Regions from separate parts of the Salinibacillus aidingensis genome, predicted to be linked through region 1. Evidence: riboswitches for the same ligand, from Rfam matches in the RefSeq annotation. Region 1 holds a riboswitch; the other holds the start of a gene.
What was found. A riboswitch is a leader RNA that binds a small molecule or an ion and turns the genes downstream of it on or off. The one in region 1 is predicted to bind thiamine pyrophosphate.
Positions count from the first base shown of each region.

Region 2: linked by a shared signal. The riboswitch ahead of thiT (energy-coupled thiamine transporter ThiT) and the one ahead of thiM (hydroxyethylthiazole kinase) in region 1 are both predicted to bind thiamine pyrophosphate.

Region 1 covers NZ_AP043759.1:1,155,636-1,159,658, forward strand. Annotated here, with positions in the region: gene ACZ5OK_RS06310 (proline dehydrogenase family protein) at 1-187, opposite strand, end outside; gene ACZ5OK_RS06315 (hypothetical protein) at 389-1,240, shown strand; gene ACZ5OK_RS06320 (C45 family peptidase) at 1,440-2,486, shown strand; TPP riboswitch at 2,545-2,656, shown strand; gene thiM (hydroxyethylthiazole kinase) at 2,748-3,563, shown strand; gene thiD (bifunctional hydroxymethylpyrimidine kinase/phosphomethylpyrimidine kinase) at 3,550-4,023, shown strand, end outside.
Region 2 covers NZ_AP043759.1:172,030-176,052, reverse strand. Annotated here, with positions in the region: gene ilvD (dihydroxy-acid dehydratase) at 1-44, opposite strand, end outside; gene ilvE (branched-chain-amino-acid transaminase) at 57-965, opposite strand; gene thiT (energy-coupled thiamine transporter ThiT) at 1,448-2,032, opposite strand; TPP riboswitch at 2,161-2,265, opposite strand; gene ACZ5OK_RS01045 (serine hydrolase domain-containing protein) at 2,482-3,783, opposite strand; gene ACZ5OK_RS01040 (helix-turn-helix domain-containing protein) at 3,964-4,023, shown strand, end outside.

The sequences.
Region 1 (4,023 bases):
ATTCACCTAAGCTGTCAATCGTGCAGGAAATTCCCTTCGCATTCAGCTGTTTTACGCTTTCAATCATTTCTTCCACATTTGTTCCAGCTACGACAGACTGAGCCCCTAATTTCAGGCCATACTTTTTTGCAAGCGCATTCATAATTTTGTTTTCTGACAGACCAATAAAAAAGTTTCTTAGATTCATAGCGCATCCCTCTGTTTGTATGGTTTTCTTTATTATAACACAAATTTGTAATTTAAAGTTAATTTAAAAAATTATGAAAAGGGATCAGATAGGCTCTTTCACCATTTTGATAAAAGCCGCCCCGTTCATTCACTGGACGTTTATCCATACAATAAAATGAAGTAAATTCATGACATAATTGATAGATCAGGAGGGATAGGAGTGGTCGCTGTAAAATCATCTGATCGCAATCCACAGGGAAAACCTAAATTATTTTTGCAGTCCATCGGCAATGAGTCTGTAAACCAACATTTATTTTGTCACAATATGGAAGAGGAGGAGCGTGAAAATCAAAGAAAGGAAATCCATCATTTGAAGAAGTCGATTAAGAACTATCACCATCTTTTACAGCAAATAGCTGGAAATGTTTTCTCTTTAAGAAGAACATTAAATCATTCCGTAAAAGATCACATCAAGTTACAAAATGAAGTAGGTCAGCTTACAGAGCTTGAGGAAAGGACAAAAAAAGACTTTTCCAGAAAATTAACGCAGCTCATTCGAAAGCAGCAACTAAATGAGCACCATTTTTTGGATCGTTTTGAGCGAAATGAAAAAATGAATGATCGGCTGCAGGAACAGCTTCAGGAACAGAAATCGAGCCAGCAGGTGATGAGACGAGAACACAGAAAAAAATATCAGGAAATGGATCATTCCTTACAGCACCTTAAACAGCATGAGAAAAGGATGTGGGGGGAAATGGAGCTCGTCAATCAACAGATCCAGGATATTAATACAGAGGTGCAGGACTATCAAAATCAAACAGATCATCGGCTCCAATCCTATGATGAAAGGCTTCAGGAAATTGATGATTTGTATAAGGACGAACATCCCTATGTTCAATTATTAAAATCACTGCCCCCGAATTATCCAGTTCGCCGTCTGTTCGTAAATGGGACTATTATACCTGTATCTCATTTTGTTCGTTATGATCCAATTAAAAGAATGGCGTATTTTAATAATGATAACCAGGTTAAAACGATAGATTCAGAGAACATTGAAGGGATTATATTTTAAACCATCAGAGAATCCAAGACATAGCGTATTTGCATATATTCTGAAAAGGCTGTGAGGTTGCAGCCTGTTTTTTGTTCTTCTGTTTTTGACAGGTTTAGACGTATATTCCTTTATTTACATCAGGCAAAATCTTTTTCTTATAAGCTTAGATTAAGTAAACTACTAGAGTAATTAAAGTTTATTAGATGAGGGATAAATGTTGAAACAAGTATATACAGACATATTTCAATATAGAGGAAGTCATTATGATTTTGGCTATCAGCAAGGGGAATGGTTAAAGCATTCTCCAATTTTATCGAAAAGAGAAAAGCAGCTCGGGTCTAAAAAAGAGCGTCATTTTAAGATTGACCAGGATCAGGTGATTTCGGCAATCAAAACTTTTATTCCGGGAGTTTTGGAAGAAATTTATGGTCTTGCTGATGCTCTGGAAATGAACATGGAGGAGGCTCTCCGTGAATTTGGTGGCTATTATTTAGAATATGGAAAGAGCGGTTGTTCAATTTTTACCGGGAAGGATTATCTGATCCGTAATTACGACAGTCATCCGGTTTCCTATGAAGGAAGGTATATGCTGTATCAGCCGACAGATGGTGGCTATGCGACACTTGGTCCTGCGATGCAAATTACCGGACGTATGGATGGTATGAATGAAAAAGGACTGGTGATGGGCTATAATTTTGTTCATCGAAAAAAGGGTGAGGATGGCTTTATTTGCAATATGATTGGTCGAATCATTTTAGAAACCTGTGCGAATGTGGAGGAGGGGATTCAAGTTTTAAAGGAGCTCCCACATCGCCACTCGTTTAATTATGTATTGCTGGATTCTACAGGGAAACGTGTTGTGGTTGAGGCCTCTCCCAGAAGCGTATCCTATCGGAAATCAAATATAAGCACCAATCATTTTGAATTAATAACGGAGGAAAATCGGTACCGCACCGATGAGTCCCGGGAAAGAAAAATGAACATCCTTTCAAAGGGAGAAGAGCTGGAAGATGGTTATCAGGCCTTCAGAATGATGAATGATTCAGATCAAGGAGTTTTTTCCTCCAAATATGATGCATGGGCAGGTACGCTTCACACAGCTGCTTATTTTCCCGAAGACATGAAGGCAGCCTTTGCCATAGGGGCGGATCGTTACCCTGTGATTTTTGATTTCTCTAAATGGTTAAAGGGAGAAAGAGTAAATGTGAAAAAAGTTAAAGGTCAACTGGAGCCGGATATACCCTTTCTAAATATGCATGAGTAAGTCATTATTGATTGATTTCCCGCAAAGAACGTTTTACAATGAAACTATATAATCAAATACATTCTACTAGGGGAGCCTGTGTGGCAGGCTGAGAAAAAAGCGTGAAGACTTTTTGACCCTCAGGACCTGATCTGGATCATGCCAGCGTAGGGAAGTAGCTTCTTTATAAGTATACTGACAGACAAACCAGGTCCATAGTGGCCTGTTTTTTTTATGGATAAAAATTACGCGTGGCTCCCTGAATATTAAGGAGGAAAAGGAATGTTTGAAAAGCTTACAAGTTTAAGAGAGAAACAGCCTTTAGTCCATAATATTACAAATGTTGTGGTGACCAATTTTACGGCTAATGGTCTGTATGCTCTGGGGGCTTCTCCAGTTATGGCTTATGCAAAAGAGGAAGTCGCAGAAATGGCCCGGATATCCGGATCCGTGGTATTAAATATTGGAACCTTAACGAAAGATCAGGTCGATGCCATGCTGATTGCAGGTAAATCCGCAAACGATCATGGAGTACCAGTTGTGCTGGATCCTGTTGGTGCGGGTGCAACAACATATCGTACCCAAACAGCAAAAAGAATATTAGAAGAGATTGATGTCACCCTTGTTCGTGGGAATGCTGGTGAAATTTCCAATATAGCAGGCGAACAGATAAGGATGAAAGGTGTAGATGGAGGAGATACCGAAGCCAACACGATTGAATTAGCACAGAAGGCAGCCCAATTATTTGAATGTACAGTGGTGATTACAGGGGAAACAGATGTAATTTCAGATGGGAAGGGAACCTGTACCGTTTTAAATGGTGACCCGCTGCTTACTCAAGTGACCGGAACAGGGTGCTTATTATCATCTGTTCTTGGTGCATTCCTTGCTGTTGACGGGGATATTGTCGGAACTGCTACTGCCGGTGTTTCTTTTTATGGAATTGCGGCAGAGAAAGCAGCTGAAAAATGTGCCTGGAATGAACCTGGACGCTTTCAAATGGAATTCTTAAATGAACTGGCTAAACTTACAGAGAGTGATGAATCCTTAGCAAAAATACAACATCTGACAGAGGAGGGACACCATGAACGTATCTAAAGCCTTAACCATTGCGGGTTCTGATAGTGGAGGGGGAGCAGGTATACAGGCTGATTTGAAAACATTCCAGGAACTAGGTGTATATGGAATGTCTGCATTAACAGCAGTAACTGCTCAAAATACGTTAGGAGTACAGGGGGTATATCCGGTTTCCATTGAAGGAATCAACGATCAAATCGATGCCATTGGTCAGGATCTTGGAACGAATGCTGTAAAAACAGGCATGCTTCATTCAAGCGAAGTGATTGAAGCGGTGAGTGAAAAAATTATGGAGTATCAATTCCCGAATCTTGTTGTTGATCCAGTGATGGTAGCCAAAGGCGGTGCAAAGCTGTTACAGGATGAAGCCGTGGAAACATTGGTCAATAGGCTGATTCCTTTAGCCGCTGTTGTTACGCCAAATTTGCCGGAAGCTGAAATCATTACCAACCGTAAAATTCAATCGTTGGATGACAAAAAG
Region 2 (4,023 bases), 980 kb from region 1:
TGCGGAGCGCGGTCAATTCCTTTTTTAATCATGTCACTTCTCATTGCGGGGCCCCCTTATATTGCCTCGGCGTTGTTTTTCTTGTCCGGATAGCATTGAACGCCATCTGTTAATACGACTTTTCTGAACTCCTGCAAGAGATGTCTGGTTACATCGCCGATTGTACCGCCATTAATTGGACGCTGATCCACTTCTACAACCGCAATCACTTCTGCTGCTGTTCCTGTTAAAAATACTTCATCCGCTACAAACACATCATGCCTTGTAAATGGCTGTTCTTTAAGGTCATATCCGTTTTCGTTCGCTAAGTCTATAATGGCATTTCTCGTAATGCCTTCCAGAGCACCTAGATAAATAGGAGGTGTGTAAATCGTTCCATTTTTTACAATGAAAATATTATCTCCGGAGCATTCAGTAACATAACCCTGGTCATTCAGCATGAGTGCTTCATCAGCCCCTGCCTGCTTTGACTCCTGTTTGACCAAAATATTATTTAAATAATTTAAAGACTTAATCTGTGGACTAAGCACATCAGGACGATTTCTTCTCGTCGCCACGGATGCCAGTTTTAAGCCTCGTTCATATAATTCTTCCGGATAAAGAGCGAGTGCTTCTGCGATCACAACAATACGCGGTTCCTCACATAAATCAGGGTCAAGTCCCAGATTGCCTTTTCCGCGTGAGACCACAACTCGTATATAGGCATTTTCCAAGTTGTTTTTGCGAACCGTGTCCACAATAATCTGCTTAAATTCCTCCTTTGCATAAGGGATATCAAGCATGATTGAATGAGCTGATTCATAAAGACGATGAACGTGTGCATCAAGCTTAAACACATTTCCGCTGTAGACACGAATACCTTCAAATACCCCATCTCCATACAAAAAACCATGATCATAAACGGAAATGACGGCATCCTCTTTCCTCACATATTCGCCATTTAAATAAATCCACTGATCACCCATATACGTCACTCCTCTCTTTTCATATTTTATTGAACTGCATAAAAGCGTTAACGCGTTAAAGTATAAAATTTCAAAAATAACCCTTTTTTCAAATTCCTTCTTTTTGAAGTTTTAAAGGGCATTTATACTTAGCTTGCTATGGGTTTCATCATGTAGTTTTTTTAATATTGTCGATAATCATAACGCCATTTCATTTGGAGGTCAACCGGTAAAACAAAAAAATTCTGATAATTTTTATAAGTCAAATTTTTAGAAAACGCTTCCAATATTGATGCTGTTGTACTCCTTCCACCATTAGGTTTTTGCGCATTTTTTTGCCTCCTAATAGTCAGATGAAATATGCCCATATTTTAGAAAACACGGAAGGGATCTTTTGATAGGTACACTAAACATAAAAAATGACCATCCGTGGATGGTCATTTTTACATCGTCTGCTAATAAGCGCAAACAGAACCGGTCATCTAAAATAAATCACTTTTTAATTAAGCTTTTGCTATGGCAAAATACCTTTTAGGTAACGCAGGTATTAATAGAATTAATAGAATAATACAGAACAAAACAGAAATACTCATATAGGCACCATTATAGAGCAGTGAATAAATGACAACCGGCTGATCTCCTGCAAAGGAAGCAAAGAAGACAATCCCTGCCACAAAATGACATAAGAAACGGAGAAATCCTCCTATAATCGTGCCCATGATTACGAACGAAATCCACTTAACAGAATTCCCGCTGGTTATCCCTTGTTTCACCTGTTTTGCAAAAACCCCCGCAAAACCTACGAACGTAAACGCAAGGAAGTAGTCGATAAAACCTTGAACAGGATGATAAATCGAGGCACCTAATAATAGCTGTAATCCTCCAAACAGGAAGCCTGACAGAAGTCCCCCCTTGATACCCCATCTGAAAGCCATGATTAATACCGGAAGCATTCCAATCGATACGGATCCGCCCTGTGGCCAGAAACGTCCTGTTAAAAATTTGGACAGTTCATCAAATAATAATGCTAAAGCCGTGAAAATGGCGATTTCCACTACAAACAACACCTTTGACTGATTTGCCGCCATTTCATTATTCCTCCCCAATCAGATAATGAAAGTGAAGGTCGCCACGTCATACATGGATTTTTGCTCATAAAAAAAGCAAAGTATGGCGCAAGGACGCGCGATACTTTGCTTTGCCGTTCAAAACAAATTGTCCTTAACACCACAATCCCTACGCAAGTACTAACTTGACAGGTTCAAAGGGTCAAGAACGAAAACGCTCAATCTCAGCCGAACAGGCTCCCCTTTGTGGCAAACTCATTCACTTTGATTCTAATATACTACGTACGTTTCTGAAATACAACTAAAAAATCATAAAGTGAAACTTCCATCAGTGGTTTTTTTCCATTCCCCACTGATGGTTCGTTGAACTTATCAGGAATTTACTGGCCGATTATCCCCACTTAGTCTTGTTGGGGTACACTCAAGTCTTGAAGTGGGGGTATTACGGCCAGTTAATGCGTGATAAATTACTATTCTTTCAATAACATTCGCATTCCGAAAAATGCTGCCCAGCACCTATGATTTTTTATATAAAAATGAACGGGGATGTTGGAACCTTTTATAACGAGTGTTTGCTCATCAGATGGATATACAGAGTGGTCTTCACCATTTATATGAATCATCGGCTGATGGTTAACGATTTTAACAACCAGCAAATGACCTTCATCTGAAGAATAGGTACCCATCAGACTTTGCCATTGTGCTTCGGAAAGGGTGCTTTCAGGAAATTCCCCGTCCTTTTCCCCAATGGGTAATCCTAAAGCCGTATTCACCGCTTCTAACCAGATGTCCCCTGCTGGCAGATCAGATACATTAGATAATACCACAACCACCAATTCTTCCTCGGGTACAAAGCCAAAATGTGAGGATACTCCAGGCTGGCTTCCCCCATGCTCGACAAGCGTAAACCCATGGTAATCAGATGTTACATTAAGAGCATAACCATAATATTTGTTTTGACTGACCTTCGCATAAGGCTGATACATCTTTTTCACAGCCATCGGGGATAGCAGCTCCTCATCTCCAATTTTCCCATGATTAAGGAAAAAGTCACCATATTCCAATAAATCAAGGACCGTTGAACGTACACCCCCGCCAACTTCATAAATACCCAATGAAGGCCATTCTTCCTTCTGATGCTTCCGTTCCTCTTTATTATAGGAATAAGGTGTAGAGACCTGATTCATTTTATGGATTTCTTCAATACTAAGCGTCGTTCTGTTCATTTCCAACGGTCTCAGAATTTCCTCAGTAATAAATCGCCGAAAAAGCTTCCCTGAAGTCTTTTCAATAATCTCGCCCAGCAATAAAAACATGTCATTTGAATAACTGAAATATTCACCAGGATCACCTAAAATCGAATGATCCCCTCTCATTAAAAAGTTTTTTTCATCTTTAAAGCGATTTCTGTTCTCATCCCTTTTGACCGGCGCCAGTCCGGATGTGTGGCTTAATAGATGATGAATTTTTATCTGTCTCATATCCGATATTCCCTTTAGCTTGAAACCGGGGACATATTTTACAACCGGGTCATCAACGGACAGTAAGCCCTGTTCCTCCAGCATCATAATTGCCAGAGCTGTAAAGGATTTACTGATAGAGGCTGTTCCAAATAATGAGTTGCTGGTTACAGGTGATCGGGATTGTAAATCAAGCACACCAAACCCCTTCTGATAAATGACAACACCCCTTTTCAGTACGCCCACCGCTGTTCCCACGTGATGTTCTTTCTCCATACGCTCTATTAATCTTTTCTCGAATAACGACCACATGAACGTTAGCCCCCAACCTTGTTTTTGGAATCGTGTTTTGTTTCTCCATGACGTGGAAATAACAAATAATAGATTAGCTATTATTTGTATTGTATTAAAAATAATATACCAGTAAAATAGATATGGTATAATGTAATTACTTACCAAATAGTACTAAATTTTGATCTGGGAATGATGTGAATGTTTCAGGGAAAATTAATTAAGTATCATCGTACAAGGAAAAAGATGACGCAAAAGGAG